4 regions of the Salinicola sp. CPA57 genome follow, and region 1 is predicted to be linked to each of the others. Evidence: predicted binding sites of a transcription regulator. Region 1 holds the regulator's gene; each other region holds the start of a gene.

Region 1 (8,566 bases):
TAGAGTTTGCCCCCGATCAGGTTCTCGTATTCATTGGACTTGAAATCCGACAGCCGCACGATCACCCGCTTGGGGTAGAACGCAGCCGCCAGCGTCGAGATGCCCTCGACGAGGCGATCGACATAAAAACTGACCGGATCGGCGTAGCCCGCCGTACGCAGGTCGATGGTCTGCTGCAGGTCGCTGGAGAGCTTGTCGTAGTCCATCAATGCTCGCGGATGGACTCCGATCATGCGGTTGATGATGAACTCCAGACGCGCCAGTCCGATGCCGTCGTTGGGCAGTCCCGCGAAGGCGAAGGCTCGGTCGGGGTTGCCGACGTTCATCATGATCTTGAACGGAATCTCGGGCATGCCATCGACGCTGGTCGTCTGACACTCGAACTCGAGCTTGCCCTGATAGACATGGCCGGTATCGCCCTCGGCACAGGAAACCGTCACTTCGACATCGTCTTCCAGCAACGTGGTGGCATCGCCACAGCCCACTACCGCGGGAATACCCAGCTCGCGAGCGATGATCGCCGCATGGCAGGTGCGCCCGCCGCGGTTGGTCACGATCGCGGAAGCCCGCTTCATGATCGGCTCCCAGTCCGGATCGGTCATGTCGGTCACCAGTACGTCGCCAGGCTGCACCTTGTGCATCTCTTCCGGCGATCCCACCAGCTTGACCTTGCCTTGACCGATGCGCTGTCCGATGGCGCGACCCTCGACCAGTACGCGACTCTTGTGCTTGAGCGTGAACCGCTCGAGGGAGCCCACTTGCTGATTCGACACCACCGTTTCCGGTCGCGCCTGAACGATATAGAGCTTGCCATCATCGCCGTCGCGGGCCCACTCGATGTCCATCGGCCGACCATAGTGCTTCTCGATGGTCACGGCCTGACGCGCCAGATCCATGACGTCGTCATCGCTGAGGCAGAAGCGCTGACGATCCGCGTGAGCCACGTCGACGGTCTTGACCGATCGACCTGCGGCGGCGTCATCGGTATAGACCATCTTGATTCTCTTGGACCCCAGCGTACGCCGCAGCACCGCCGGCTTGCCTGCCGCCAGCGTCGGCTTGTGGACGTAGAACTCGTCGGGGTTGACCGCGCCCTGCACCACCGTCTCGCCCAGCCCCCAGGCACCGGTCACGAAGACCGCATCACGATAGCCCGATTCGGTATCCAGCGTGAACATCACGCCGGCCGAGGCGGTCTCGGAACGCACCATCTTCTGCACCCCGGCAGAGAGAGCCACATTCTCGTGAGCGTAGCCGCGGTGCACGCGGTAGGAGATGGCACGATCGTTGAACAGCGAGGCGAAGACCTCATGAACCGCCCGTTTGACGTTGTCGAAACCATCGATATTGAGGAAGGTTTCCTGCTGGCCCGCGAACGATGCATCGGGCAGATCCTCCGCCGTTGCCGACGAACGTACCGCCACCTTGAGATTGGGATGCCTGGCTTGCAGAGTCTGATAGGCATCGGCCAGCGCACTTTCGAAAGCTGGCGGCAACGGCGTATCGATCACCCACTGACGCACTTTCGCGCCCACTTTGGCCAGCAACTCGGTGTCGTCGACATCGAGCCTGGCGAGCTCGGCGTTGATACGATCATTCAACCCGTCATGGGCCAGAAACTCGCGATAGGCGTGCGCCGTGGTCGCGAACCCACCCGGCACGGTGACACCGGCATCCGCCAGATTGGAGATCATTTCCCCCAGCGAGGCGTTCTTGCCGCCGACGCGCTCGACGTCGGACATTCCCAGTTGCTCGAACGTGATGATGAACGGTTCCAAAGTCATCTCCTGGTGGTCTCGTCCGGCCAAGGTTCACTGGCCATCTTCTTTTGCCCATGGCGCATCCCGCTGCACCTCGATGGAGCCAGAAGCTAACAGGCGACTTTGGGCTTAGCCACAAGTTTAAGGGCGTAGGGTTTGGAGTATTACTACAGGAATTCCGCGTTTTCCGGGATTCCTGTAGTCGGCGAGACCGGCGCGGCGTCCGCAAAGTCAACGAGTTGCCCGCAGCGGAGATTTCGATCGACAATAGCCGTTCGACAAACACGGATGGAACGCCATGCCCCGCACCGCTTTCTTCATCTCCGACGGCACCGGCATTACCGCGGAAACCCTGGGTCGCAGCCTGCTCTCCCAGTTCGAGAATACAGACTTCATCCAGGTCACCAAGCCGTATATCGACACGCTCGACAAGGCACGCTCGCTGGTCGGCATCATCGAGGCCACCGCCGAGCGCGACGGCATTCGCCCCATCGTCATCGACACCATCGTCGACCAGGCGATTCGCGATATCGTTTCGCAGTCATCGGCGTTCAAGGTCGATATCTTTTCCACCTTTCTCGCTCCGCTCGAGGTGGAACTGGAGACCCATTCGACCTACACCGTCGGCCGCACGCATGCGATCGGCCGCGACGACGTCTACATGCATCGGATCGAGGCGGTCAATTTCGCGCTGGACAACGACGACGGCGCACGCACACATCAATACGAGGAAGCGGACGTCATCCTGATCGGTGTCTCCCGGTGCGGCAAGACACCCACCTCGCTCTACCTGGCGCTGCAGTTCGGCATTCGCGCGGCCAACTATCCGCTGACCGAGGACGACCTGGACGAGAACGGCATTCTCAACCTGCCCCCGACGCTGTCCAGACATCGTCACAAGCTGTTTGGCTTGACCATCGACGCACGCCGACTGTCGGCGATTCGAACCGAACGCCGTCCCGACAGCCGTTACTGTTCGATGGACCAGTGCATGCAGGAGATCGGCCAGGCGGAAGCACTCTATCGCCGCCACAATATTTCCTACATCGACACCACGCGCTTTTCGATCGAGGAGATTTCGACGCGAATGATGAACGAGACCGGTCTTCAGAGACGATTCAGCCCGCGTTGAGCGGGCCGAAAGCGTGGCAGGCGGCTCGACCGGGATAGCCCAGGCAAGGGGCGAGACGCATGGCCACAAGCCTCTTGGTCACAAGCCCCTTAATCAAAGCCCCTTGGTCACAAGCCCCTGGTCACAGCCCCTTGGGCGCAAAGATGCCCGGCGCGTTGCGCCAATATCCCTTGTAGTCCATGCCGAAGCCGAACACGTAACGGTCAACGACTTCCAGACCACAGTAGTCCGCTTTGAGGTCGGGAGAAGATTTGCGATCGTGGCGCTTGTCGACCAGCACTGCGGTGGAAATGCTTGCCGCGCCGGCCTGGCGGCAATACTCGAGGATCGCCGCCAGCGTCGCCCCTTCATCCAGGATGTCGTCGACGATCACCACATGACGGCCCGCCATGGGCACTTCCGGCGACACGCGCCAGAACAGCTCGCCACCGCGAATGCCGCCGCGATAGCGAGTGGCGTGAAGATAATCGACCTCCAGCGGAAATCCGAGCCGCGTCAGCAGATGGCCCGTAGTAATCAGACCGCCATTCATGACGCAGTAGAAGACCGGCAGTTTGTCATCCAAGTCGCGCGTGATATCGGCAGCCATGCGATCCAGGGCTTGCTCGACCTGGGTCTGATCGATCAGGCAATCGGCGTTGTCCATGACATCCTGCATCGAGCTCAGCGCATCGATCGGTGAGACTTGAGTCATCGTTTACGATTCACCATGAAAAGAGCGGCGGCAGATTCATCGATCTGCCGCCACCGGAATAGACAGGAAACGGCGCCCGGTATCCATCACTCGGATTGGCTGAGCGCCTCGAGACGAACGTGGGTGCGTCGCCACCGGGCGATGGCGCCCAACGATTCCAGACTGGGACGCGCCCGCGCGTAACGCAACTTGGCGATCCGCGGCGCCTGACGGCCTTCAGAGGCCGCGACGACCTCTCGGGCAGCCTCGGGGGCATTGCAGATCACGGCCATGTCACATCCCGCATTCCAGGCGGCCTCGGCCCGCTCGCTGGGCGACCCGGCAGCATGTGCCGCGGCCATGGTCAGGTCATCCGAAAAGATTGCGCCCTTGAATCCCAGCTCTTCGCGCAACATGCCGAGCCAACTGGGCGAGAAGCCGGCCGGGCGGTCGTCGAAGGCGGAATAGATGACATGCGCCGGCATGATGCCATCCAGCTTGCCGGCCAACCTGGCGAAAGGAACCAGATCGTGCTCGCGCAGCTCCGCCAGCGAGCGGGGGTCTTCCGCCACCTTGAAGTGGGAGTCCTGGCGAGCCCCGCCGTGCCCGGGGAAATGCTTGCCGATCGCGACCATACCCGCTTCGTGAAGCCCTTCGATGAACGCACCAGCCAATGCCGTGACCACCTCCGGATCCGGAGAAAAACTCCGCGAACCGATGGCCGGAGAGCGGTCATCGTCGAGATCCAGAACCGGCGCAAAGGTCACATCGAAGCCACAGGCCGCCATCTCCATGCCCAGGAGCCAGCCCGTGTCCTGGGTCAGCGTCAATGCCGCTTCGGGAGACTCGGCGAATTGCCGACCCAGCGTTGCCATGGAGGGAATCTGCGTCACCCCCTCCTTCAAACGCTGTACCCGGCCACCTTCCTGGTCGATCGCCACCAGAATGTCGGGGCGGCATTCACGAATCTGCCCGATCAGCGTCCGGGTGGTGGCAACGTCCGGCGTATTTCTGGCAAACAGCAGCACGCCGCCGACCTCCGCGCGAGCAATCAACTGCCGCTCCTCATCACGCAGATGAGTCCCTTCCACATCCAGCATGACCGGACCGAGAGGTTGAGTCATAGCAAACACCTGAGACCATTGAGCGCCCGATTCTAGACGACACCGCTGCTGCATGACAGAGCCAGCCGGCCGCCAGAGGGACCGACTCACTCCACGGCCGCGTCGATCCCCTCCAGCGATGCCGGCAGCGGCGCCTGCATGCCGGCTACCACGACGGGCCGCAGATGCCGGATCAGCTCCCGAACCGACATGTGCTCCTGGTACTCGCTATCGGCGATATCTCGCAACGCGTCCAGGCCCGAAAGCGTGAAGACCACCGTGCCCAGCATGAAATGCAGACGCCAGAAACGCTCGGCATCCGGAAGATCCGGCGTTGCCAGGCGCAGCCACGCCACGAACCGGCGAAACGTTTCGCCGTAGTGCTCCTGGATATAGCGCCGGAGATGACCCTGCGCCTGGGCATATGCCAGGCCCAGCAATTTCATGAAAACCTTGAGGCTGTTGCGTTCGCCCGGCACCTCCAGAACGCTGACGGCCAGCTGCTCCAGCAGCACCTCGAGAGGCACCTGTTTGCCCTGGTAGCGCGACTCCAGCCCATCGAGTGCCGCGTTCAAGCGCTGCGAGAACGGATCGAGATAGCGGGCGAACACCGCCTGGATCAGCGATTTCTTGGAACCGAAATGATAATTCACGGCAGCCAGATTGACCTTGGCTCGCGTCGTGATGTTGCGCAGCGAGGTTTCAGCGAAACCCTTTTCGGCAAAAAGGACCTCCGCCGTATCGAGAATACGAGTAACGGTGTCGGAATGGGCCATGTCTTACCTCGCGCCAGAGAACAACAACTTAGAACGATTATGATTCTAATCATTCCGTGACGAGAGGCACAATCCGCCAATTCGTCGGGTCGGGGTCACCACCCCGCCAACTCGAGCCGAAAGGCACTTCCCTCGCCGACAATGACTGGATACAATTCCAGCCTGTATGCATGAACACGCCTGACCATTTGCCGGGCCCGCATGAACCTGGCAGACGGTCAGAAAGCGCCTGGCGATTCAAGCAGGCTCGCACCAATCAGATCGATGACACAGGCCCGGGAGAGACCCAATGGCGAGACCGCTCACCGCACGGCAGCAGACTGTCTATGACTTCATCGTCAAGACGATGGCCGAGTTCGGCTACCCGCCAACGCGAGCCGAGATCGCCCGAGCGCTGGGCTTTCGCTCCCCCAACGCTGCCGAGGAACACCTGCGAGCGCTGGACCGGAAAGGCGTCATCCGCATGATCCCCGGAACGTCTCGCGGGATTCGCCTGCCGGCCAGTGGCAACGAATCCGAGCCCGCCGAGCCTCAGTCGTCCGGTTTGCCGATCATCGGTAGCGTCGCTGCCGGCAGCCCGATTCTCGCGACCGAACATATCGACCGCTACTGCCCGCTGCCGGCCGACTACTTCTCCCCCAGCGCCGATTATCTCCTGCGCGTACGCGGGCTCTCGATGAAGGATGCCGGCATCTTCGATGGCGACCTGCTCGCCGTGCATCGGACCCAGCAAATACGCAATGGGCAGATCGTCGTGGCACGACTGGATGACGATGTCACCGTCAAGCGTTTTCAGCGCGAGGGCAGCCGCGTCACGTTGATCGCCGAAAACGCCGATTTCGAGCCGATCGTGGTCGATCTCGAACTTCAGCATCTGGAAATCGAAGGATTGGGAGTCGGCGTCATTCGCGGTGGCAATGGCTCGGGCCTCCACTGAGTCGTCAGTGTCCGACCCCGTGCGCAAGATCCTGCACGCCGACTGCGACTGCTTCTACGCGGCCGTGGAGATGCGCGACGACCCTTCTCTGCAGGGTGTGCCGCTGGCGATCGGGGGAAGCGCCGATCGCCGCGGTGTGATCGCCACCTGCAACTACCCGGCCCGCAAGTTCGGCGTACACTCGGCGATGCCCACGGCGCGCGCCTTGCGCTTGTGTCCCCAGCTGAAGGTGATTTCACCCGACTTCGACAAGTATCGAGAGGTCTCGCGACAGATCCAGACCATCTTCCACGAGCTGACGCCACTGGTCGAACCGCTGTCTCTCGACGAAGCCTATCTCGACGTCACGCAAGTGTCTCGGTTCCAGGGCAGCGCCACCTGGATGGCCCGATGGCTCAAGGAGGAAGCGCTCGCGAGAACGGGAATCGTCATTTCCGTAGGTGCCGCGCCCAACAAGTTTCTCGCCAAGATCGCCAGTGACTGGGACAAGCCTGACGGTCTGTTCGTGATTCCGCCGGAACGGACGGAGTCATTCATCACCGATCTGCCGGTGAAAAAGCTTCACGGTGTCGGCCCCGCAACGGCGGCCAAACTCGACGCCCTGGGGATCGCCAGTTGCCGCGACCTGCGCATTCAGCCACTGGACCGGCTGCTGGATCAGTTCGGCAAGTTCGGCCGAAGACTTCACGAACTCGCCCACGGCATCGATGATCGGCCGGTCAACGTCTCCCGCGAGCGAAAATCGGTCAGTGTCGAAACCACCTACGACCATGACCTCCCCCACCTTGCCGGCTGCCATCAGGCGTTGGCGCCGTTGATCGAGAAACTCCACGATCGCCTGGCGCGGCACGGAGATCCAGCCATCGCCAAACAGTTCGTCAAAGTCCGGTTCAACGACTTCGCCAGCACTACCCAGGAGACGGGAGCCACCGGCATCATTCACGCGCGCTTTCACGAACTGCTGGAGAGCGCCTGGCATCGGGGAGAACGTCCCGTCAGATTGCTCGGCGTGGGTGTTCGCCTGATGCCGGAACCGGATCATCACCAGTTGGGGTTGTTCGACGACCTCGATGCGCCCGGCACGCGCCTACCCTGAGCTCCGGTCGGCGCTGGTCAAGCAAACACGCTCACGAGAACACCACCGTCTTGTTGCCGTGAATGAGCACGCGGTCCTGCAGATGCCAGCGCAGGCCCCGTGACAGCACCGCCTTTTCCACGTCACGCCCCAGCCGCACCAGATCCTGTGGCGTATGGCAGTGCGACACGCGCTGGATGTCCTGTTCGATGATCGGCCCGGCATCGAGCTCTTCGGTAACGTAGTGGCAGGTCGCGCCGATCAGTTTGACGCCACGCTCGAAGGCCTGATGATAGGGTTTGGCGCCGGCGAACGACGGCAAAAAGCTGTGGTGGATATTGATCACCCGCCCAGCATAACGCTGGCAGATATCCGGTGGCAGGATCTGCATGTATCGCGCCAGCACCACGCAGTCGGCTTCGGCCGCTTCGATCAGACGCTCGGTCCGGGCGAAAGCGGAAGCCTTGTCTTCGGGATCGACCGGCACGTGGTGAAACGGTATACCGTGCCACGCCACCAGGGCGCGCAGGTCTTCATGGTTGGAGATCACGCAGGGAATATCGCAGTCGAGTTCACCGGCGGACCAGCGATAGAGCAGATCGACCAGGCAGTGGGATTCCCGCGACACCATGATCACCACCCGCGGACGCCGGCCGGTGTCACTCAGTCGCCAGGTCATCTCGAACTCGTCGGCGATGGGAGCGAACGCCTCACGGAACGCGTCGGCGCTCAGCGCATTGGACTGAATGTCGTAGCGCATGAAAAATCGCCCCATATCCAGATCGGAATGCTGACTGGCTTCGACGATCGAGCCATCCTGGGCAGCGATGAATCCCGATACGCGCGAGACGATGCCCACGCGGTCGGGGCAGGAAACGATCAAACGGTAATTGTGCGGCATGGCTCTCGGTAACACTCTCTGACTCGGAAATACGCGGTGGCACGAACTTGTGCGGTGACTCGAAAACACGCGCTGGTTCGAAAGCCGCTCTAAAGGACGATTCCGGATGACGGATCATCCCCGGCATGACCCGGCGCGGCCCGCCGCTTCGACGAAAGCGGTATTGTAACGCAACCGCGGAGGCCAGCCACCGCCTCGACGAGTTTGAG
Region 2 (8,566 bases), on a different contig from region 1:
CAGCGCTGATGCAAGAGATGACCATCCGCATCGGCGGGGTGAGTCGCCGCCGCATCGCCCTGGGCCCATCGCCACAGAACCCGATACAGCAACGGCCAGCGCGCCTGCTCGCCCCCGCGCGAGCGATAGCGGGCGGCGTTGCGCAGTAGCGCCAATTGCTCGCGCCCGATTCGGATCGATGTCGAAGCCGCTCCCCGGAATGGATGCTGCCTTTCCGCTGCTGGCGGCGAGGAGAACAGGTCGTCGTGGCTGTCATCGCCATCCCGCCAGGTCACGTTCGAGGGCGGTACGCCAGCCATCAACAGCTGCCGCGCCCGTTCGCGCCATTCCTCGAAATCGCGAGCGTGAGCGATACGTGGCGACAGTGACGATGGATCAGGATTCATGACGAAAGCTCCGGCTGATGACTCGCGCGCTTGTGTTGCATGGATCTACCACAACGCCATCTGGGCAGGCTGTGGCGCGGTCAGGCTTTGGCGCAGGCGGGTGCTGTCCAGGTTGGCGTCGGCGGGGCGGTAGTCCTGGGTGATGACGAACGGACGCAAGGTGTCCAGCCGGCAGCGCAGTGCGACCAGATCCTGATAGCGAATGCGGCGCAGTCGGCGCAGATCGACCAGCCGCTGCACGCTGCGCAGACCGATGCCCGGAACGCGGGCGATCATCGCCGGTTCGGCGCGATTGAGGTCGACCGGAAAGTCGTTGCGGTGGGCCAGCGCCCAGGCCAGCTTGGGATCGATCTCCAGGTCCAGGTTGCCCGGCGCGTTCAGCAGCTCTTCGACCTGAAAACCGTAACTGCGGATCAGGAAATCGGCCTGATACAGCCGATGTTCCCGCAGCAGCGGTGGCGCCGCCTGGGGTAGCCCGGCGGGACGTTCGGGAATCGGACTGAACGCCGAGTAGTAGACGCGCTTGAGACGGAAATCCCGATAGAGATGTTGGGCGGACTGCAGAATCGTACGGTCATCGGTGGCGTCCGCGCCGACGATCATCTGCGTGCTCTGACCGCCGGGTGCATAGCGCGGCGCCTGTCGCTTGGGATTGTTGCTGCGAACCGGATGGCGGGCATCCTGCCGGGCGTCGTCGTTGGCGGCATCGATTCGCTGGCGCATGTGATCCATGGCGGAATGAATGGTACCCAGCTCTTTCTCCGGTGCCAGCGTCTTCAGGCTGGTCAACGTCGGCAGTTCGATGTTCGCACTCAGTCGGTCGGCGTAACGTCCGGCTTCTTCGAGCAGTTTGGGGTCCGCCTCCGGGATCGCCTTGAGATGGATGTAGCCGCGGAATTGATGCGTCTCCCGGAGTGACCTGGCCACCTGAATCATCTGCTCCATGGTGTAGTCGCTGGAGCGAATGATGCCGGAGCTCAGGAACAGTCCGCTGATGGTGTTGCGGCGATAGAACGATAGCGTCAAGCGAACGACTTCCTCCGGCGTGAAGCGCGCTCGAGGCACGTTGCTCGATCGCCGATTGACGCAGTACTGGCAGTCGAACAGACAGAAGTTGGTCAACAGCACCTTGAGCAGAGACACGCAGCGTCCGTCCGGCGTGAAGCTATGGCAGATCCCCATGCCGTCAGAGGATCCGAGTCCCACCTTGCCGCGAGAGGAACGCTTCGGTGCGCCGCTACTGGCGCATGATGCGTCGTACTTGGCGGCATCGGCGAGGATGGAGAGCTTGTCGATCAGTTCCATGCAGTGATCCTGTGGCGTGTCCCGATGACTGTCTTTATATACAGTATTCGAGAATCGCGGGATCGACAAGGTCGGTGGCTCGATTTCGGGGGTTCCACGCCCAGCCTGTCAGTGGCGTTTCATCCCGCAACGACCATCTGGCGCTCGACCCAGGCGCGAACGTCGGGGTAAGGGCGCTGGTCGTAGACGCCGAAACCCGCCAGCTGGCGCGCCTTGAGCGGCGTGAAGATCGGCATGGCGAGCCCGCACAGAAAGTGGGCGATGCGCTGCGCGCCCGGCACCGTTCCGAGCTGTTCCTGGTGGCGCTGGATCCATGGCCTGGCGTGGCGTTCGAAATCGTCTCGGGTCAATTCCGGGAGTGCCGGCGCTGCGGGCAAGCGAGCGACGTGACCCTGGCAGACCGAACAATGGCCGCAGTCTCGGGCGGCTTGAACGGGCTGGCCGCAGTCTCGGGCGGCTTGAACAGGCTGGCCGCAGTTTCGGGCGGCTTGAACAGGCTGGCCGCAGCCTCGGGCGGCCTGACTGGGGCTTCGGGCAGTCTGAACGGGCTGGCCGCAGCCTCGGGAGGCCTGAACCGATTGGCCGGCGTCGTCGTGAGCGATGGGATTGTCGCCCTGGAATGAATCGTCACCGAAGTAATCGCCGAGGCGGCGGGCCAGACAGATGTCCGATTCGAACAGCGTCAGCATGGCTTGCAGCCGTTCGATCTCCGAGCGTTCTCTGGCGTGGCACTCGGCGAGCAGACGGTCGGTCAGGGCGTCGACGTCGATCTCCGATTGGCGCACTTCGTAGACATCGGTCATGCGCTTGCCCTCCAGCACCACCCAGCCCTTGTCCTGAAAGTACTCGAGCGCGGCGATCACCCGCGAGCGCGAGGCATCGATCTGCGCCTCGACGCCGGCGCGGTAGAGACGCTCGAAATCCACCGTGCCCCAGGTTTTTGCCATGGCGATGTTATCGACCAGCAGGCGAACGAAGTCGGCGCGTTCGCCCTGGAAGCGCGCCATCAGGTCACTGGGCGCTTCGAGATAGCGCAGCCGGTACTCCGCCAGATAGGCAAAGCGGGGCGCGATCACCCCGTGCATTTCGAGACGGACCAGCAGTGTCTTCAACGGCAGCAGGCGAACGTTGCTATCGCGGGAAAGCGTGTTGAGCAGCACTGGCCACTGGCGCTCCGCCTGGCGGCCGGCATCGGCAATTTCGCTCAGCACGTGGCGAATGCCCTCGCGCTCCGGCGTGTCGCCGTAGACGAAATTTTCCAGCACCCGCAGGCCATCGCGACCGGCCAGCATCAGGCAGCGCGATGGATTGCCGTCGCGTCCGGCGCGACCGATCTCCTGGCTGTAGTTCTCGATCGACTTGGGCAGGTCGTAATGAATGACGTTGCGGATATCGCCCTTGTCGATGCCCATGCCGAAGGCGATGGTGGCAACGATGCAGGGAATCTCGCCGCGCATGAATTCCTGCTGAATCCGATCCCGCGTCTCGCTGTCGAGCCCGGCATGATAGGCGCGCACCGAGAAACCCTGCTTCGCCATCGCCGCGGCAACCGATTCGGCGGTCTGCTGGAGGGTGACGTAGATGATGGTCGGCGCTTGCGATTCCGGTTCCGACATCGGCGCCTGTCGTGGCGATAGCCATTCGACCAGCGCCGGCAGGCGGCTCTCGGTTTCCACCGGATGGACCAGCAGTTCCAGGTTGCTGCGATAGAAGCCGGTGACGATGACGTCATCCAAGGCGATGTCGAACTTGGCGCGCATGTCGTCGATCACCGCAGGTGTCGCGGTAGCGGTCAGCAGCAGCGCCTGGGGAATGTCGAATTCGCGCTGGTAGTTCGGCAGCTTGAGATAGTCCGGGCGGAAATTGTGTCCCCATTCGGAAATGCAGTGCGCTTCGTCGATCACCAGCAGCGAAATCGCGATCTGGCGCAGGAAATGACGAAAGCGCTCGTTCTTCAGTCGCTCCACCGAGACCATCAGGATCTTCAGCTCGCCACTGCGGGCGCGATCCATGATCGCGCGGGCGGTATCGCGATCCTGGGTCGAGTCGAGGCTCGCGGCCGCCACGCCGTGGCGCTGGAGGAATGCCAGCTGGTCCTGCATCAGCGCCAGCAGCGGCGAGACCACCAGCGTGAGATGGGGCAAATGCAGCGCCGGCAGTTGATAGCAGAGCGACTTGCCGGCGCCGGTGGCGAAGATCGCCGCCGTCGAGCACCCGCCGATGACGCGTTCGATCACGGCCTCCTGGCTACCGCGAAAGGCCGGGAAGCCGAACACCTCGAGCAGGGTATTCCGGGCGCTGTTCATGATGTTCTGGGTCATGTTCTGTCCTGCGTCATGTTTCGCCCTGAATCATGTGTCTTGCTGGGCCAGGACGCGGTGGTGTCGGGGGGATAGGTGCCGGGTGAGGTGGCATCGGTCGCCGGATCGTCGAGGGGGGCGGTCTGGTTCGGCGTCAACGCCGGCAGGGCGTGGCGCGACGAGCGATAGCTGACGCCATAACGCAGGTGCGGCGCCTCCGGCCCGCTGTGGAGGGCGGTGACCCGATCGATGATGGCACGATCGGCCAGGGTCAGCCGGTCCAGCATGCGCAGATGCTGCAGCCAGTTGGGCACGAGGAAGACCTCCTGCCACAGGTCGCGATCGACGGTATCGCGGTAGAGCGACCAGCGTTTGGCGCCATTGCGCAGCCGCAGCTTTCGCAGCGGGCGCACGGCGCGGGCGAACTCGCGCAGGTGTTCGCTATCGATGCGATATTCGACCGTCACCATCACCGAGCCCCGCGCCGGATTGAAGTCGAAATCGGGCCTGCTGGTGTGCGCCTCGGGCGCCTCGACCAGATCGCTGGCATCCAGCTCCGGGAGCTTTGAAGGGAGCAACAACAACGCCGAGACGATCAGCAGCGCGCCCGCCAGCATCAGCGCCGTCTGCACGCCCAGGCCCTCGGCCATCTGCCCCCACAGCAGCGAGCCCAGCGTGAGGCCGCCATAGAGCGCGGTCTGATACAGCGCCAGGGCGCGAGCCTTGACCCAGTCCGGCACCAGTATCTGTACCGATGAATTGTACGAGGCCACGGCCGCGATCCAGCAGCTGCCGCCGACGACGAGTGCGGGAAATAGTACCCATAGGGTGTCGAGGCCGCCGAGTGCCAGCATCACCAGGCCCAGCGTCATGGCGGCGAAGCTGATCAGGCGACTGCTGCCGACCCGCTGGCGGGCCCGGTTGACCAGTGTGCTGCCGGCGATCGCGCCGATCCCCAGGCCGCCGAGCATGTAGCCGTAGAGCGAGGCGCTGCCGCTGGGGTGCTGATGTGCCAGTAGTGGCAGCAATGCCCACAGCGCGCTGGCGGAAATGCCGAAAATGAACGAGCGCATCATCACCAGGCGGGTAACGCTGGAGTACTGCACGAAATGCAGCGCCGCCTTGACGCCTTCCCAGATACGCTCGGGTGGCAGCGACTTGGGCAGTACTGCGCGTTTCCAACGCCACAGGGCGGCGATCAGGCCGCAGAAACAGAACACGTTGAGCAGAAAGATCCATGCCGGCCCCACCGCAGCCAGCAGCAACCCGCCGATGGCCGGACCGATGGCGCGGGCGGCATTGTAATTGACGCTGTTGAGCAGCACGGCGCTCGAGACCAGGTTGCGCGGCACCTGCTCGTTGACCGCCGCCTGCCAGGCCGGCGTGGTGATGGCGCCGCCGATCGAGACGCAGAGGATCGAGACGATCAGCAAGGTCGGTGAAAGCAGATTCAGGAAGGCGATCAGGGTAATGAACACGCCGCCCAGCACTTCGATACCCAGCCCGAACAGCATCACCTTGCGGCGATCGTAATTATCCGCGATCACGCCGGTGACGATCGACATCAACACCAGCGGCAGCGCCGCCGCGACCTGAATCATCGCCACCGCCACCGCGCCGCCGTCGTTCGATGTCACCACCCATGCCGCCGCCACCGACTGTGCCCACACGCCGAGATTGGCAAACAGGTTGGCGATCCAGATCATCCGGAACGCGGGTACCCCCAATGGAGCGAAAGTGCTGACATCCGCCGGGCGTGGCGGAGTCTGTTCGGACTCGAGGGTCAGGTCACTCTGGCGGGAAACGGGTTGCAGCATGACAAGCTCGCAGGCAGGAGGCGAATCGAAAGGCACGACCGGGCGAGCGGACAAGGCCTTACGCTAAGGAAGCGCTGAATAAATAGGCGAACGAGATGAAGCGTAAGGCGCACGGCACGCAGAAGACGAGACATAACATGGGGTTAGGCGAGTCTCGACCGAGCTGGCGTACCAGTACCGCGCAACGTAGCGATTCGCTCGTGCAGGCATTTATGCAGTGGTTCCCTAAAGGTTAGCATCCTGTCTGTGATAGCGAGCGTCCAGTGCTATCGCTTACCGGCAAGCCATATGTCGATCAGGGATAGGTGTCGGCGTTGCGGTTACTGCAGCACCGCGATGGGGCAGGCGTCGGCGGGGTGTGTCATCACCCGCATGGGGATGCCGTAGATGGCTTCCAGATTGACGTCATTCATCATGCTGGCCGGCGCGCCTTCGGCGAGCAGCTTGCCGCTGTGCAGCGCGACCAGGTGATCGCAGTAGCGTGCCGCCATGTTGACGTCATGCAGTACGATGACCACGCCCAACCCCAGTTCGCGACAGAGCTTGCGGACCAGCGCGAGTACTTCGACCTGATGGGCGATATCGAGCGCGGCCAGCGGCTCGTCGAGCAGTAGATAGCGACTGCCCTGGGCCAGCAGCATGGCGAGCCACACGCGTTGGCGCTCGCCGCCGGAAAGCGTATCGACCAGGCGGTCGGCGAAGGCTTCGGTATGAGTCAGGGCGATGGCGCGTTCGATCTGCTGGTAATCGTGACGGGTGAGGCGCCCCAGCAGGCCGTGCCAGGGATAGCGGCCAAAGCCGATCAGCTCGCGGCAGGTGAGGTTTTCGGCGCTGGGAAGATGCTGCGGAAGATAGGCGACGTGACGAGCGAACTCCCGTGGCTTCCACTGCGTCAGCGGGCGACCATCGAGCTGGATGTTACCGTGGCTAACCGGCTGTTGCTGCGCGAGCAGCTTGAGCAGGGTCGACTTGCCGGAACCATTGTGTCCGATCAGCCCGTAGATCTGGCCTTCACCGAAGGTGAAATCGATGGGAGAGAGCAGCGTCTTGCCCGCAATCTCGAAGCTCGCCGATTGGACTTCGAACATGGCAGGGGCAACCTCGCAGCGAATGATGGGTCACAGGATGGAAGGCAATCCTAATTCAAATACGAACGCTTATCAAAGACACTTGTCGTTGTTTATCGCTGGCAGCTATCGGCGAATCGAATCCACGAGTGCCCGAGGAGCAAGATCCCATGAAGATCTGGTTGTCGATTGTGCTTCTGGCACTCGTCGCGGGAGGCGTGCTGACCGCCGTCGCCTCGCACGAACCCTTCGAGCCACGCATGCTTCGACTGGAAACCCAGCGCGCGCTGCCGTCGCTGGCGGATGCGTTGGCCGAGGAGTCGCCGGAGATCAACGCCGTCTTTCTGGGCTATGCCGACGAGCCGGCGCTCTGGGCCGCTGCCTGGCTGGCGATTCGCAATCACGGCGATCTGGCCCGTGAGGCGCTGCGCGATTACGGGCTCGATCCCGCATTTCAGCGTGTGCTGGTGCGTTTCGGTGCCGATGCCGTACTGCCGGTGATCTATTACCGCGATCACGATATCGTCACGCTGCGGGCCCGGCACTGGCTGGGTACGCGCTACCGGGCGGCGAGCGAGCAACTGGATCACTGGTGGAGTGACGACGAGGAGGGCGGCCCACGGGCCTCGGCGGATTCAGCAAAGAGCGCGACGACCACGGCGAACGACGGGAACTCGATGTCGGCGGCGTTGACGCCGGCACGCCGCGGCCAGATCGCCATCGCGATTCTGGAAGCCAAAGGTCACGCCTTTCTGCAGCAATTCGTGGTCACGCCGGATAATGACGTGAGCTGGCTACAGGGCGAACGGGTGGTGAGCGATATCGGCGACTTCTTCACCAGTGGCTTGCGCGATCTGGAAAGTCAGTGGCGCCAGGGCGAGGCCATCGGGGTCGCCGATATCGGCTGGGCCGGCATCGACCTGCTGGTGATGACCAGTGCGGTCAAGGTGCTGCGGGCCGGCCGCGCGGTGCGAGCCGGCGCCGCTGTCGAGGGGCAGGGCGCGCGGGCTGCCGGGCGCGGCGTGCTGGCCGGCGGCGGGCGTTTCGTCAACCTGTCGAGAGCGGCCAAGGTCGCGGCGATCACCGGCACGGCCTACGTGGTGGCACGTCATCCCAGCCTGGTCAGCGCGCTGGGGGCCAACGCCGCGCGGTGGCTGGGCTGGCCGGTGTGGCTGGGGCAGTTCCTGATCTGGGTCGTGGTGCTGTTGCCGCTGTTGATCGTGGCACGGTTCGTTTATCGCTGGTTGCTGGCGCCACTGCTTTGGCTGTTGGTACCGGTGTTGAAGGCGAGCTCGAGAACGCCCCGCTGGTTGACGAAAAGGCAGCGGCCGCGGCGTGATGGCACGCTGATCGCTCGATCGCGAAATGACTTCCGAACGGATCCCACGTTATGAAAAACGCCAGTCATGATGACAACGCTTATCGGTTGATCTTCGAGCCGCCCGACGCCGAGACCTATATGCGGCTCCGCCGCGAGGCCGGCATGAATGCACGCAGCGCTGCCGGCGCTGCGCTGGGTTTACCCAATAGCCTGTTTGCCGTGCAGATCGTTCACCAGCTTGAAGGAAAGTCCGAAACCGTCGGCATGGGACGGATCGTCGGCGACGGCGGCTGCTTCTATCAGGTGGTGGATATCGCCGTGCAGCCGGCGCATCAGGGGCGCGGTCTGGGCAAGCGGATCATGAGCGAGA
Region 3 (8,566 bases), on a different contig from region 1:
TCGGGCCAGCGATCTGGCCGAGCGTTTCGGCGTCAGTGCCGCTGCGGTCTCCAAGGTGATTGCGCGGCTCAAGCGTGACGGGCTGGCCGAGGCGCGTCCGTATCGCGGCGTCTTTCTGACCGTGAAAGGCAGTGAGCTGGCCGAAAAGGTCGAGGCACGCCATCAACTGGTATTGTCGACGCTGCTGGCACTGGGCGTGCCGCCCCATGTGGCCGAAGCCGATTCCGAAGGCATCGAACACCACTGCAGTGATGCCACCGTCGAAGCCATGCAAAGGTTTCTGGAAGCGCATAACCGCTAGACAATGGCATTGGCCGCAGATGCCCCTCCCTATTCCGTCTGGGAACCTTTCGACGTTGGTGGTAGAATCTTGCGCGTTGAAAGTCCTCGATCCATCACGCGCTCGACAAGGTCGCCTTCATGCAAGACCGATTCGACAACATCACCGGCATGACGCCACCCTAGCGTAACGCCCCCACCTCGACGTGCCTTCTATGCGCGCGTCTGGCTGTCCCGATACCGCTGTATCGGCGAGACGGCTCGTATTCGTTCGACCCATTCAATCCAAATTCTTGCCGCGACTGCGTGGCCGTCCTTTGATGGCACTCTTTGCTGACGCCTCGTCAACGACGGGCAGTACAGGTGGTCATCCTGTCTCCGTGCGATCAGGCGGGTAGCAGCCCATGACGGTTCACCGCGGCCCATGACAGGGAACTTGCCCATGCTTGAGATGATAAAAAAACACTGGTTATCCAATGTCCGTGGCGACGTGCTGGCTGGCGCAGTCGTCGCGATGGCGCTGATTCCGGAGGCGATCGCATTTTCGATCATCGCCGGCGTCGATCCCAAGATCGGTCTCTACGCGTCGTTCTCGATTGCCGTCGTGATCGCCTTTACCGGCGGCCGACCGGGGATGATCTCGGCGGCGACCGGCGCCACGGCACTGCTGATGGTGACCCTGGTGCGTGATCATGGCCTCGAGTATCTGCTGGCCGCAACGCTGTTGACGGGAGTGATCCAGATCGTATTCGGCTATCTCAAGCTGGGCGAGCTGATGCGCTTCGTGTCGCGCTCTGTAGTGACCGGCTTCGTCAACGCCCTCGCCATTCTGATCTTCATGGCGCAGCTGCCGGAACTGACCGATGTCACCTGGCATGTCTATGCGATGACCGCCGCCGGGCTCGGTATCATCTATCTGTTTCCGTATCTGCCGATCATCGGCAAGGCGTTGCCGTCGCCGCTGGTCTGCATCGTGGTGCTGACGATCGTCTATATGGTCAGCGGCATGGACATTCGTACCGTGGGGGACATGGGCGAGCTGCCGGACTCGCTACCGGTGTTTCTGTGGCCGGACGTGCCGCTCAACCTCGACACCTTGATGATCATTTTCCCCTATTCGCTGGGCATCGCCATCGTCGGCCTGCTGGAGTCGATGATGACCGCGACGATCGTCGATGAGTTGACCGATACCTCGAGCGACAAGAACCGCGAGTGCAAGGGACAGGGCGTTGCCAATATCGCCTCCGGCCTGCTTGGCGGCATGGCGGGTTGTGCAATGATCGGCCAGTCGGTGATCAACGTGAAATCCGGCGGTCGTACGCGTCTATCCACCCTGATCGCCGGCGCTTTCCTGCTGATCCTGGTGGTCTTCCTGGGTGACTGGGTCTCGCAGATCCCGATGGCCGCGCTGGTCGCGGTGATGATCATGGTCTCGATCGGCACGTTCAGTTGGGAATCCATCGTCAACCTGCGTCGCCATCCGATGTCGACCAACATCGTCATGCTCGCCACGGTGATCGTCGTGGTGACGACCCACAACCTGGCGATCGGGGTTCTGGTCGGCGTGCTGCTGGCCTCGCTGTTCTTCGCCAACAAGGTCGGGCAGATTCTCTACATCGGGAGTCGCATGGACGGCGACGCCAAGACGCGCAACTATGACGTCGTGGGGCAGGTGTTCTTCGCTTCCTCGACCCGCTTCAATGCCGGGTTCGATTTCAAGGAGGCGATCGAACGGGTGACGATCGACGTCTCCCGCGCTCACTTCTGGGACATTACCGCGGTCGAAGCGCTGGATAACGTGGTGGTCAAGTTCCGCCGCGAAGGTACCGAGGTCGAGGTGATTGGCCTGAATCAGGCCAGTGCCACCCTGGTCGATCGATTCGGGGTGCATGACAAGCCGGACGCGGTAGAAAAGCTCATGGGCCACTGAACCCTGGTCATCGGGCCGGGCTGGCCCGCTTTCCATCATCAACCAATAATGGCTGAAAGGAGAATCCCATGAGTGAACGTCAGGTTCTGGCCTGCATCGATGATTCGCGCCACGCTTTTGCAGTCTGCGCCGCGGCTTCGTGGGCCGCCGAGCGGATCGGTGCGCCGCTCGAGCTGCTGCACGTGCTGAGCAAGGCGCCGAGTCTGGGCGCCACCGATGCCAGTGGGCAGATTGGTCTCGGCAGTCGTGAGCACCTGCGCGAGCAACTGACCCAGCTCGACGAACAGCGCGCCAAGCTGGCTCAGCAGCACGGCCGGGAGTTGCTGGAAGCGGCCCGAGGCCAGGCCGAGCGTCTGGCTCCGGGTACGGCGGTAACCACCGCGTTGCGTCACGGTGATCTGATCGAATCTCTGGTCGAGCGCGAGGCCCAGACCCGGCTGGTCGTGTTGGGCAAGCGCGGCGAGTCGGCGGATGGAGCGCTCGAACATCTGGGCAGCAATCTCGAGAGGGTCGTGCGCACGCTGCACACGCCGATTCTGGTGACGCCTCCCGAGTTCCAGCCGCCATCTCGGCTGTTGCTGGCCTTTGACGGCGGCCAGACGACCCGCAAGGGCGTCGAGATGATCGCCGACAGCCCGCTGCTCAATGGTCTGGTCTGTCACGTGGTCATGATCGGTGCCGGCACCGACGACCAGCGAGCCCAGCTCGAGTGGGCGCTGAACCGGCTTCGTCAGGGGCAGGTCGATGCTCAGGGCACGATCCTGGCCGGTGACGTCGATGAAGTGCTCGCCGACTATGCCGATCAACAGAAGATCGATCTGATGATCATGGGCGCCTATGGCCACTCGCGAATCCGTCACCTGCTGGTCGGCAGCACCACGACCGCCATGCTGCGACATACGCGAACGGCAACGCTGATACTGCGCTGACCCCGCATACTACGCTGACCCTCATACTGCGCTGATCCTTATACTGACTGATCGCCACGACACGCCACTGTCGTCGTGGCATCGATGACCATCGGCCGCTATTGGCAGGCCTTCAGGAGTCTCGAATGACCATTCAACGCCACGATCCACAAACCCGCATGAGCCGGGCGGTGATTCACAACGGCACCGCCTATCTCTGCGGCCAGGTGACGGGTGCCGAAGCCCGTGACGGGGACATTACCGCCCAGACGATCAGCATGCTCTCTCGTGTCGAGGCGCTGCTTGAGGAGATCGGATCAGATCGCGAGCATCTGCTTTCGGCCACGATCTATCTGGCGGATGGCGAGGATTTTGCGGCCATGAATGCGGTGTGGGACGCCTGGGTACCGGTTGGGCATGCGCCGGCGAGAACCTGCATCGTTGCACCGATGCCGGCCAGGGAGCTCAAGGTCGAGATCACGCTGACGGCGGCGATCAAGTAAAACCTAGTGTGGCGTCTCGCAAGTAACGCGAAGAAATATCGGATGCATGGCGGCGCCAGGGACCGATATTATTGGATGGTATTTGTGAGACACCACACTAGAAAAAGGGGGACCAGGATCTATCTGGATTGGCTCAGCCGTCGTCGCGCGATGGCTGTGCCGGCTGATGGTTGAGAAAGCGTGACAGTCGCTCCTTCTGGCTTTCGCCGATCTGGCACAGCTGCCAGGCGATCTCGGCGTACTGCATGAGCGTCGGCAGCATCAGCTGCAGCCGATGCGCATCGTTTTCATGCCGCTCTGCCTCGGCGTCCAGCCACTCGAACAGCCGTGCCAGGCGGGTGTAGTTCACGTCGCCCCGGCCGCTGTTGCCCCGTAGCGCGTCGATCGCCAGGCAGCGCATCACGCTACGCTTGTTCGGGTCGAGGCTCTCCTTGTCCAGCAGCGCTTCAGCATGCTGCACGAACTGGCCCATCAACTGTGACAGTTCGGCAGCTTCCAGCTGGCGGCGCACCGCGTCCTGACTTTCGATCAATGCCTGCTGCTGGCGCTTGAGTCCCTTGACCAGAACCACCAGCTGGACGCACAGCCAGCCCGCCAATACCAGGGTCAGCAGATACACGCCCAGCGGTGCCAGCGCATGGACCGGCAGAGGCCAGCCAAGGTCGCTGGCCAGCACGCCGCCGACGGCCAGCGCCAGCAGCACGATAATGATCAGGGCGATGGAAATGCCGGAATTCATGCGGTGTCCATGACAAGAGAGGCGGTGGTGCCATGACGCTTTATCGGCACCGAATCGCTATCCTTGAGCTTCCGCTAATATGGATTTTGGGCGCGTTGAGTGCTATCTCCCCCAGAATTCCTATTCTTCGGCACGAGCTTCGCCTTTGGACATACTTGTATGCTCTGGTAGAAATCTTGTCTCTGATCAACGAGGAGCCATTCATGGTATCGGACTCCATCCTGCCTCACGATACTGAACTGGGGGCTTACGAGCTGTCTCGGCGGCTGGGCAAGGTCTGCCTGGCTCGAGGAGTGCGAGTGACGGCGGCGGAGTCCTGTACCGGCGGCGGCGTCGCCAGTGCGATTACCGCGATTGCCGGTAGCTCCGCCTATTTCGAGACGGGTTACGTGACCTATGCCAATACTTCCAAGCAGCGTCTACTGGGCGTTTCCCGCGCCACGCTGGATGCTCACGGCGCCGTCAGCGAGGCGACCGTGCGTGAGATGGTCGTCGGGGCATGCCGCGACAGCGGCGCGGAACTGGGCGTCTCTGTCAGCGGTGTGGCCGGTCCGGATGGCGGTACGCCTGACAAGCCCGTGGGTACGGTCTGGTTTGCCTGGGGCAATGAGCGACACCAGCGTGTGTGCTGCCATCATCTGCCCGGTGATCGCCAGGGCGTGCGCGAGCAGGCCGTGTCGGTGGCGTTGGCGGGGTTGATCGAGGCGCTGACGGATGATGACTCCGATGGTGCCCCGGTGACAGCGAAGGGATCGATTCCGTAGCCTTTGCTCGAGACATGATTGAAAATCTGACGGCGGGGATAGGCGCGCGAGCTTTTTTTCGCCATACTACTGTCTAACCATACAGTATGTGAGCCGAGCGACGCGAAAGGCGTTGCCCCGTCTCACCCTGCGCATTCATAGGAGACGTTCATGGCACAGGACGAAAACCGCAGCAAGGCACTCAATGCGGCTCTGTCACAGATCGATCGCCAATTCGGCAAAGGTACCGTGATGCGTCTGGGTGACACCCCGCGTACCGCGATTCCGGTGGTGTCGACAGGGTCTCTGGGGCTGGATATCGCGCTGGGTGTCGGCGGGCTGCCTTACGGCCGTGTCGTCGAGATCTTCGGTCCCGAGTCCTCGGGCAAGACGACGCTGACGCTGTCGGTCATCGCTCAGGCACAGAAGGATGGCAAGACCTGCGCCTTCATCGATGCCGAGCACGCACTCGATCCCGCCTACGCCGAGAAGCTGGGTGTCAATCTCGACGACTTGCTGGTATCGCAGCCCGACACGGGCGAGCAGGCGCTCGAGATTTGCGACATGCTGGTGCGCTCGGGCGGTGTCGACGCCATCATCATCGATTCCGTCGCGGCATTGACACCGCGTGCCGAGATCGAAGGGGAGATGGGGGATTCCCACGTCGGTCTGCAGGCGCGCCTCATGTCGCAGGCGCTTCGCAAGATCACCGGGAATATCAAGAACGCCAACTGCATGGTGGTGTTCATCAACCAGATCCGCATGAAGATCGGTGTCATGTTCGGTAGCCCGGAAACCACGACAGGCGGTAACGCCCTGAAGTTCTACTCCAGCGTGCGCCTCGACATTCGCCGCATCGGCTCGGTCAAGCAGGGCGACGAGGTCACCGGCAACGAGACCCGGGTCAAGGTGGTCAAGAACAAGGTGGCGCCCCCGTTCCGCCAGGCGGAGTTCCAGATTCTGTACGGGAAGGGCATCTACCACGCCGGCGAGGTGATCGATCTCGGCGTTCAGTGCAACCTGGTGGACAAGGCCGGCGCCTGGTACAGCTACAAGGGCAGCAAGATCGGCCAGGGCAAAGCCAATGCCGCGCAGTATCTGGAAGAGCATCCCGAGATCATGAACGAAATCGAAACTCAGATTCGGGCCCAGTTGCTGGCGGCACCGACGACCAAGGAAAAGGCGCCTGAAGCCGCCGTGGCCGAAAGCGATGATTCCAGCGATACGCTACTGTAAGTAGCCTTGGAGCGGTACTGATGTTCGGTAATGGCGGCAGGTCCGCCCGGGGTGATTCCTCTTGCGATGCTTCGTCGGGAGAGGCGCCCTTGCGAGATGTGTCCCCCAGAGACATTGCCATCCAGTTTCTGGCCCGGCGCGAATATTCCCGAGCCGAGCTGGTGACTCGGATGGGCGCGAAGGGGGTCGAGATTGATGAAATCCATCGCACGCTGGACCAGCTCGCCGAAGACGGGCTTCAGTCCGATGCGCGTTTTGCCGAGGTGTTCGTGCGCTCGCGCATCGCGCGGGGGCAGGGGCCGGTCAGAATACGCGTCGATCTGGGCCAGCGAGGCATCGACGAACCGCTGATGGCGCTGGCCTTCGAGGCGGAATCGCCCGATTGGCAGAGCCTGGCCTGCCAGGCCCTCGCCAAGCGCTTCGACGGCCCCGGCGCTACGCCCAGAGAGCGTGCCAAGCGCGAGCGCTTCCTGGCCGGGCGCGGTTTCGAGTTCGACCATGTTCGCCATGCCATGACCCACGCCTGGCGCGAAGAGGGCTGATCGGGCCGCTGATGTTCGATGCGCTCTCTCCTCCCGACTGCTTCGATTCACGGCGCGCCATACCGCCGATCCTTTCGTGTAGGCAGCAAGTAACGCCACGACAGCTGCCGCCCTGCTGATTTTCCTCGCAGTCTCTCGCGCCTCTCCTCTAATCTAGCCTCTCGATAACCTGAGTTTGGCCTCGGTACGCCTGATATCGGCGTTCACGGGACGCACGGATCCAGTTTCTCCCGCGCCAGTCGCGGAGGCATTGCGTCGTCGAATCCCGGCGACAACGGTGTCGCACTCGACAGACTATCGGCCGACCACGTTATACTAATGCGCTTTGCGATGGCCGGAGAGGTGCTGATGGCGCCTTTTCGTTGCCGGATTTTGCGTCGCCACGTGGTCTGCTAGCCGCCGTGGGCGCGCCTATCGCCACGGATTGTTTATGAAAAGTGCAGATATCAGACAGGCTTTCCTGAGCTACTTCGAGGATCTCGGACACACGATCGTGCCTTCGGCCTCTCTGGTGCCGGAAAACGACCCGACGCTTCTCTTCACCAACGCTGGCATGGTTCCGTTCAAGGATGTCTTCCTCGGCCGCGACCCCCGCCCGTACGTGCGCGCCACCTCGGCGCAGCGCTGCGTGCGCGCCGGCGGCAAGCACAACGATCTCGACAACGTTGGCTATACCGCCCGCCATCACACCTTCTTCGAAATGATGGGCAACTTCAGCTTCGGCGACTACTTCAAGGCCGACGCCATCCGTTATGCCTGGTCTTTCATTACCGAAGTGCTGGGGCTGCCCAAGGACAGACTCTGGGTCACCGTCCATATCAGTGACGATGAAGCCGCGAGGATCTGGATCGATGACATCGGCGTCGACCCGACGCGTCTGTCGCGTCTGGACGAGGACAACTTCTGGCAGATGGGCGATACCGGCCCCTGCGGCCCCTGCTCGGAGATATTCTACGATCATGGCCCCGAGGTCTGGGGAGGGCCGCCGGGCAGCCCGGAAGAGGATGGCGATCGCTACATCGAAGTGTGGAACCTCGTTTTCATGCAGTTCGATCGCGATGCATCCGGCAACATGAATCCGCTGCCCAAGCCGTCGATCGACACTGGCATGGGACTGGAGCGGATGGCGGCCGTGATGCAGGGCGTGCACTCCAACTACGAGATCGATCTGTTCCGAAATCTCCTGTCGGCGGCGGCCGAGGTGACCGGTCACGACGATAGCAAGACGCCGTCGCTGCGTGTCATCGCCGATCACATTCGCTCCTGCGCGTTTCTGATCGTCGACGGTGTGCTGCCGTCCAACGAAGGGCGCGGCTACGTGCTGCGTCGGATCATTCGTCGTGCCGTGCGTCATGGCCACAAGCTCGGGGCCAGCGAGCCGTTTTTCCACAAGCTGGTGGCGGCACTGGATGCCGAGATGGGCGAAGCCTACCCCGAGCTACGCCAGGCTCGCGATCAGATCGAGCGCGTGCTGTTGAAGGAAGAGCAGCAGTTCGCGCGCACGCTCGATCATGGCATGGGCCTGCTCGAGGAGGCGCTCTCCACACTCGACGGGGAGATCCTGCCGGGCGAGACGATCTTCAAGCTCTACGATACCTACGGCTTTCCGTTCGATCTGACCGCGGATGTCTGCCGCGAGCGTGGCGTCACTCTCGACGAGGCGGGGTTCGAGCGTGAGCTGGAGGC
Region 4 (6,640 bases), on a different contig from region 1:
CGGATGCGCCTTGATCTCGACCTGGACGTAAAGATCGCCCGCGGGACCACCGTTGAGCCCGGACTCCCCTTCGGCGTTGAGCCGGATGCGGTCGCCGGTATCGACGCCCGCCGGAATCTTTACCGACAGCGTGCGCGTCTCGCGAACGCGGCCTTCGCCATGACACTTGCGACACGGCACCTTGATGCTCTGGCCGCTGCCGTGGCAGGTCGGGCAGGTCTGCTGCACGGCGAAGAAGCCCTGCTGCATCCGCACCTGACCCTGACCATGACAGGTAGGACAGGTCTCCTTGCTGGAGCCCGGCTCGGCGCCGCTGGCATCGCAGTGCTCGCACTCGACGTGACGTGGCACGCGGATATCGACCGTGGTGCCGAACACTGCATTCTCGAGATCGAGCTCGAGGTTGTAGCGCAGGTCGCTGCCGCGCTGGGGCGCGTTCGGATGACGCCGACCACCGCCGCCGCCGAAGATATCGCCGAACACATCGCCGAAGATATCGCTGAAACCGCCAGCCCCGGCACCGCCGAAACCGCCGCCGCCGAAGCCACCGCCCTGGCCGTCGACGCCCGCATGGCCGAACTGGTCGTAGGCCGCACGTTTCTGGTCGTCGGAAAGCACTTCGTAGGCGTCGGAGACCTCGCGAAACTTCTCCGCCGCCTGCTGATCTTCCGGATTGCGATCCGGATGATACTTCTGCGCCAGCCGGCGATACGCCTTCTTGATATCCTTGCCGTCGGCGCCCTTGTCGACGCCTAGTACTTCGTAATAGTCACGTTGGGACATTACTGAGTCCGCCTCCGTGTCGGCACCGTGCAAACAGCAACGCGGGAGTCATGATGGCTCCCGCGCTCCTGCCGATCACACGGCGTCAGACGTCGTGGTTATTGCTTTTTCTGATCGTCGTTGACTTCTTCGAATTCGGCGTCAACCACGTCATCCTCTTTCTTCTTGCCGCTGGCCTGGGCGTCGTCTGCCGGCTGGCCTTCGGCCTCGGCACCTTCACCCTGCTCGGCATACATCTTCTGAGCCAGGTTGCCGGAGGCTTCGGTCAGGGCATCCAGTTTGGCCTGAATGGCATCCTTGTCGTCGCCCTTGAGCGCTTCCTCGAGTTCGCTGATCGCGGTCTCGATCTTGCTTTTCTCGTCGGCATCGACCTTGTCGCCAGCTTCTTCGATCGTCTTGCGCGAAGCGTGGATCATGCCATCGGCCTGGTTGCGCAGCTGGACCAGCTCCTCGAACTTCTTGTCCTCGGCCTCGTGCGCTTCGGCATCCTTGACCATCTGATCGATCTCGTCATCGGAGAGACCGCTGGAGGACTTGATCACGATCGACTGTTCCTTGCCGGTCGCCTTGTCCTTGGCCGTAATATGCAGAATGCCGTTGGCATCCAGATCGAAAGCGACTTCGATCTGCGGCACGCCGCGCGGTGCCGGCGGAATGTCGGCCAGATCGAAACGACCCAGTGACTTGTTCTGACCGGCCTGCTTGCGCTCACCCTGCAGCGCGTGAATGGTCACGGCCGTCTGGTTGTCTTCGGCAGTCGAGAACGTCTGCGTCTTCTTGGTCGGGATCGTGGTGTTCTTCTCGATCAGCGGGGTCATCACGCCACCCAGCGTCTCGATACCCAGCGTCAGCGGCGTGACGTCGAGCAGCAGCACGTCTTTCACGTCTCCGCCCAGCACGCCGCCCTGAATCGCGGCGCCCATGGCCACGGCTTCGTCCGGGTTGACGTCCTTGCGTGCTTCCTTGCCGAAGAATTCGGCGACCTTGCTCTGGACCATCGGCATACGAGTCTGGCCACCGACCAGAATCACGTCCTGAATCTCGCTATTGGAGAGGCCGGCATCCTGCATGGCGGTCTTGCACGGACCCAGTGAACGAGCCACCAGGTCTTCGACCAGCGATTCCAGCTTGGCGCGGGTGACCTTGATCGCCAGGTGCTTGGGACCGGTGTTGTCCGCCGTGATGTACGGCAGGTTGACTTCGGTCTGCTGCGCGGAAGAGAGCTCGATCTTGGCTTTCTCGGCCGCTTCCTTCAGGCGCTGCATGGCCAGACTGTCGCCGGACAGATCGATGCCCGAATCGCTCTTGAACTGCTGGACGAGATAGTCGATCAGCTTGAGATCGAAATCTTCGCCACCCAGGAAGGTGTCGCCGTTGGTGGCCAGCACTTCGAACTGCTTTTCACCATCGACATCGGCCACCTCGATGATCGAGATGTCGAAGGTGCCGCCGCCCAGATCGTAGACTGCGATGGTGCGGTCGCCGGTGGCGCGGTCCATGCCGTAGGCCAGCGCGGCAGCCGTCGGCTCGTTGATGATGCGCTTGACCTCGAGACCGGCAATGCGGCCCGCGTCTTTGGTCGCCTGGCGCTGAGAATCGTTGAAGTAGGCCGGAACGGTGATGACCGCTTCGGTCACTTCTTCACCGAGATAGTCTTCGGCAGTCTTCTTCATCTTCTTCAGCACTTCCGCACTGACCTGCGGCGGCGCCAGCTTGTTGCCGTTGACCTTGACCCAGGCGTCGCCGTTGTCGGCTTCGACGATCTCGTAGGGCACCATCTTGATGTCTTTCTGGACGACATCGTCCTTGAACTTGCGGCCCACCAGACGCTTGATCGCATACAGCGTGTTGTTGGGGTTGGTGACCGCCTGACGCTTGGCCGCCTGACCGACCAGCGTTTCGCCGTCGTCGGTATAGGCGATGATGGAAGGCGTCGTGCGGCCGCCTTCAGCGTTCTCGATCACACGAGTCTTGTCACCATCGAGCACGGCCACACAGGAGTTGGTCGTACCCAGGTCAATGCCAATGATGCGTCCCATAATTCCTCACCTCTAACTATTCGTTGACGACTCAATTCGTTTTGATGACGGCGCTTGCTGCGCGATTGACTGCTATGTGGGGGCTGGTTGGCGCCTTTCAAGTCCTCGTCGACGATTCAGCGGAAGCGTCGATTCGAACCGATGGCATCCGCTCCCTAGCCCGCCGCCTTGCTGACCACGACCATGGCCGGGCGAATCAACCGACCGTTCAGGGTGTAGCCCTTCTGCATCACATCCATCACGGTATTGGGATCCAGCTCCGGGTTGGGCACCATCGTCATGGCTTCGTGGAACTGCGGGTCGAACGGCTCGCCCTGCGGCTCGAGCTGCTCGACACCGAACTTGCTCAGCACGTCGAGCTGCATCTTGAGCGTCATCGAGACACCCTCGCGATGGGTATCGTCGACGTCCTGCATGCTTTCCAGCCCTTTTTCCAGGCTGTCGACCACCGGAAGCAGCTCCTTGACGAACTTCTCGAGGGCAAACTTCTTCGCCTTGTCGGCGTCCTGCTCGGCGCGGCGACGGGCATTCTGCGCATCGGCAGCGGCGCGCATCGACTGATCCTTGGCCTCCGCCAGCGCCTGCTCGAGCTCCTCGACCCTGGCCGCCAGAACCTCTGCTTCGGGGTTGGCCAGCCCTTCGGTGTCATCCGCCTCGTGTTCGAGCGATTCCGCGAACTGCTCCAGATCACCGTCCAAAGCGTCGTTGGTGGACTGATGTTGCGGTTCTCCGTCGCGCTCTGCGCGCTCGAGTTCTTCGTCTACGGGATTTTGCGGATCTCTAGCCATGAATCTCTCCTGGCAAGGTGTTGTGACAGCAATTCGACAAGCGTCGGAGTTGTCTGCCTATATGGGGCTATCGATTCAGATCTCAAGCACCGATCGCATGGCGGGTCACAAGAGTCGTTGAAGGGGATTTTGGACTACTGTATAAACAAACAGATTGCCGGCGGGCGTATCCCCCACCGCCAGATACCGTAAAGCCGCCATCGACTCGGGAGGCAGCATGCTGATTCAACTCGCCATTCGTGACTTCGCTATCGTCGACACGCTGGACCTGGAGTTTCAGGCCGGCATGACCGCCATCACCGGCGAGACCGGTGCCGGCAAATCGATTCTGCTCGGGGCGCTGGGGCTCTGCCTTGGGGAGCGCGCGGATGCTGGCGGTGTTCGCCACGGCGCCGATCGCGCCGACCTGAGCGCCCGCTTCGACATCGCCGAGCGGGAAGAGGCCAAGGCCTGGCTGGCGGCACGCGAGCTGGCCACGGATGACTGCCTGTTGCGCCGCGTCGTTACCGCCAGCGGCCGTTCCAAGGCGTGGATCAACGGCCAGCCCTGCACCATCGCGGACCTGCGCGAGCTGGGTGAATGCCTGATAGACGTGCATAGCCAGCACGCCCATCAGGCCCTGCTCAACGAGGACACCCATCGGCGCCTGCTCGACGACGCGGCCGGCCATCACCAGGCGGTCGCCGAGCTCGGCGATCTGCATCGTCAGTGGCACGCGCTGCGCCGGCAGTATCGCGAGCGCAGCGAGAACGACGAGGAACGCCAGGCCAAGCGCCAGCTGCTGCGCTACCAGGTCGAGGAGCTCGACCAGCTCGATCTGCAGGCCGAGGAACTGGAAAGCCTGGAGCAGGAACAGGAGACGCTGGCGCATCTCGAGGAGAGCCTGCTCGAGGCGCAGTTCGCCGCCGATAGCTGCGATCACGATGAAAACGGTGCGCTGACACTACTCTCGCAGGCGACGCTACGTCTCTCTCGCGTTCCCGGCAGCGACCGCGGCAGCCTGTCCGAAGCGCTGACAATGCTGAACGACGCCCAGATCCAGCTCGAGGAAGCCGCCCGCGAACTTCATCACTTCGTCGAATCCAACGAGCTCGACCCGCAGCGACTCGCCTGGGTCGACGAACGGCTCGCCGAAATTCATCGCGTGGCACGCAAGCATCACGTCATGCCGGAAGAGCTGGATGATCTGCATCGCCGGCTGAGTGGAGAACTCGAGGCGCTCGATAGTGGCGACGACGATCTCGAAACGCTGAGAACCCGGCTCGACGACCTGCGTCAGCAGTATCGCGACGACGCCAGGAAGATCAGCGAGACTCGTCAGCGCACGGCCACGGCTTTTGCCCAGCAGGTTCAGGAGCAGCTGGCATTTCTGGGGATGGACAAGGCGCGCTTTGCCGTCGATGTCACGCCGCTGGAGACACCTCAACCCCACGGGCTGGATCGCGTCAGCCTGCAGATCAGCGCCAACCCGGGTCAGCCGCCGCGGCCGTTGGCCAAGGTCGCTTCCGGCGGCGAACTCTCTCGCGTCAGTCTGGCGATTCAGGTCGTCGCGGCGAGTCACAGCACCCTGGCGACGCTGGTCTTCGATGAGGTCGATGTGGGTATCTCCGGCGCCACCGCGGAAATCGTCGGCCAGTTGCTGCGCCGGCTGGGCCACGACGCCCAGGTCATGACCGTCACCCATCTGCCGCAGGTCGCCGCACAGGCTCATCAGCATCTGCATATCGAGAAGCGCTCGAGCGACGACGAAACGCATACCGAGATGGCCCAGCTGGACGACGCCGGGCGGGTGCGCGAGCTGGCGCGGATGCTGGGGGGGGTCAAGCTCTCCAATCGGACACTGGCCCACGCCCGCGAAATGCTGGCGGCCAGCCAGAGTTCGGCTCACTGACGCGCTCGTCGGCGCCGCCGTGCCGCCACCTTTTCCCTGCGAACTGGAGAATCCAACGCAAAAACGCCGACCCTGAGGTCGGCGTATTACGGTCTGGCGTCCTTTCATCGGCTGTCGACATGTCGGCAGCCGATTTTCTCTGTCCTGGCGCCGATAGCGCGATTACTTCTTGATACCGTCCTGACGCGTGGCCTTGGATCCCCGCGGGCGAACATAGAGGACCAGGGCGTGCTCTACCAGTTCGTACCCGTGTTCCTCGACGATCTCGCGCTGACGGCGTTCGATCTCTTCATCGAAGAACTCGACGATCTCACCGGATTCCAGATCCACCATATGGTCATGGTGCTCTTCCTGGGACATCTCGAAAACCGCATGACCACCGTCGAAGTTGTGTCGAACGACCAGTCCTGCTGCTTCGAACTGGGTCAAAACGCGATAGACCGTCGCCAATCCGACATCTTCTCCCGATTCCAGCAGCGCCTTGTAGACGTCCTCGGCACTCATGTGAAGCTCTTCTTCCATCCGAGTCGCTTCGAGGATCTGCAGAATCTTGACGCGCGGCAGAGTGACCTTCAGCCCCGCCTTACGCAATTCTTGGTTTTCGTCGGCCATGGTCGCTCTTCGCAGTAGCGTCTTGTGTCGGGTATGATCAATCCACGCAACGATAGTGAAAGACGGGCCCAAATGCAAAATCTGATCAGAACGACTGTACTCATCCTCGCTGTGTCGCTCATCACCGGCTGCAGCTACTTTGGCGTCTATAAAAGGGACATCCCCCAAGGCAATCTCATCACCAAGGATATGGTGTCTCAGCTCCACCTCGGCATGAGTCGTGCACAGGTCGCCTACATCATGGGGACACCACTGATGGAAGCCCCCTTCTCATCGGATCAGTGGGACTACGTCTTCTACCTCGACGAAGCCTACGGTGACACGGTGCAGAAGCGCCTGACGCTGACCTTCCAGAACGATCAGCTGGCCGATATCGCCAAATCCGGCGATATGGACTCCAACGTCGAACTCAACCAGGACGACGGCCCGGGCCCCGCCGTGGAAGGTGCCGGCGACAGCGCGGCCCCGGTGCCACAGATCGGCCCCAGCGGCATCTAGAACGCCGCCGGCCGCCTTTCGAGCGGATG

Evidence for each region. Region 1 encodes LexA, which represses DNA repair genes until DNA is damaged. Its sites were predicted from a motif close to TACTGTNTANNTANACAGTA; they were not measured.
Region 2: a site for LexA is predicted at 1,718-1,737, ahead of DOM36_RS16815 (putative DNA modification/repair radical SAM protein). Genes of this name have one in related genera too.
Region 3: a site for LexA is predicted at 5,191-5,210, ahead of recA (recombinase RecA). Genes of this name have one in related genera too.
Region 4: a site for LexA is predicted at 3,746-3,765, ahead of recN (DNA repair protein RecN). Genes of this name have one in related genera too.

The regions. Positions count from the first base shown of each region.
Region 1 covers NZ_PZJR01000003.1:640,698-649,263, forward strand. Annotated here, with positions in the region: gene ppsA (phosphoenolpyruvate synthase) at 1-1,778, opposite strand, end outside; gene DOM36_RS05190 (pyruvate, water dikinase regulatory protein) at 2,059-2,892, shown strand; gene DOM36_RS05195 (hypoxanthine-guanine phosphoribosyltransferase) at 3,014-3,586, opposite strand; gene nagZ (beta-N-acetylhexosaminidase) at 3,673-4,689, opposite strand; gene DOM36_RS05205 (TetR/AcrR family transcriptional regulator) at 4,776-5,444, opposite strand; gene lexA (transcriptional repressor LexA) at 5,734-6,381, shown strand; gene dinB (DNA polymerase IV) at 6,401-7,477, shown strand; gene purU (formyltetrahydrofolate deformylase) at 7,509-8,357, opposite strand.
Region 2 covers NZ_PZJR01000016.1:16,504-25,069, reverse strand. Annotated here, with positions in the region: gene DOM36_RS16820 (TIGR03915 family putative DNA repair protein) at 1-386, opposite strand, end outside; gene DOM36_RS16815 (putative DNA modification/repair radical SAM protein) at 432-1,691, opposite strand; gene DOM36_RS16810 (RecQ family ATP-dependent DNA helicase) at 1,811-4,012, opposite strand; gene DOM36_RS16805 (MFS transporter) at 4,009-5,808, opposite strand; gene DOM36_RS16795 (ATP-binding cassette domain-containing protein) at 6,129-6,896, opposite strand; gene DOM36_RS16790 (hypothetical protein) at 7,046-8,269, shown strand; gene DOM36_RS16785 (GNAT family N-acetyltransferase) at 8,266-8,566, shown strand, end outside.
Region 3 covers NZ_PZJR01000011.1:165,508-174,073, forward strand. Annotated here, with positions in the region: gene mntR (manganese-binding transcriptional regulator MntR) at 1-301, shown strand, start outside; gene DOM36_RS12985 (SulP family inorganic anion transporter) at 722-2,209, shown strand; gene DOM36_RS12990 (universal stress protein) at 2,278-3,138, shown strand; gene DOM36_RS12995 (RidA family protein) at 3,264-3,620, shown strand; gene DOM36_RS13000 (hypothetical protein) at 3,754-4,359, opposite strand; gene DOM36_RS13005 (CinA family protein) at 4,563-5,123, shown strand; gene recA (recombinase RecA) at 5,274-6,338, shown strand; gene DOM36_RS13015 (regulatory protein RecX) at 6,428-6,880, shown strand; gene alaS (alanine--tRNA ligase) at 7,311-8,566, shown strand, end outside.
Region 4 covers NZ_PZJR01000005.1:399-7,038, forward strand. Annotated here, with positions in the region: gene dnaJ (molecular chaperone DnaJ) at 1-783, opposite strand, end outside; gene dnaK (molecular chaperone DnaK) at 882-2,822, opposite strand; gene grpE (nucleotide exchange factor GrpE) at 2,978-3,610, opposite strand; gene recN (DNA repair protein RecN) at 3,828-5,501, shown strand; gene fur (ferric iron uptake transcriptional regulator) at 5,664-6,113, opposite strand; gene DOM36_RS06470 (outer membrane protein assembly factor BamE) at 6,186-6,611, shown strand.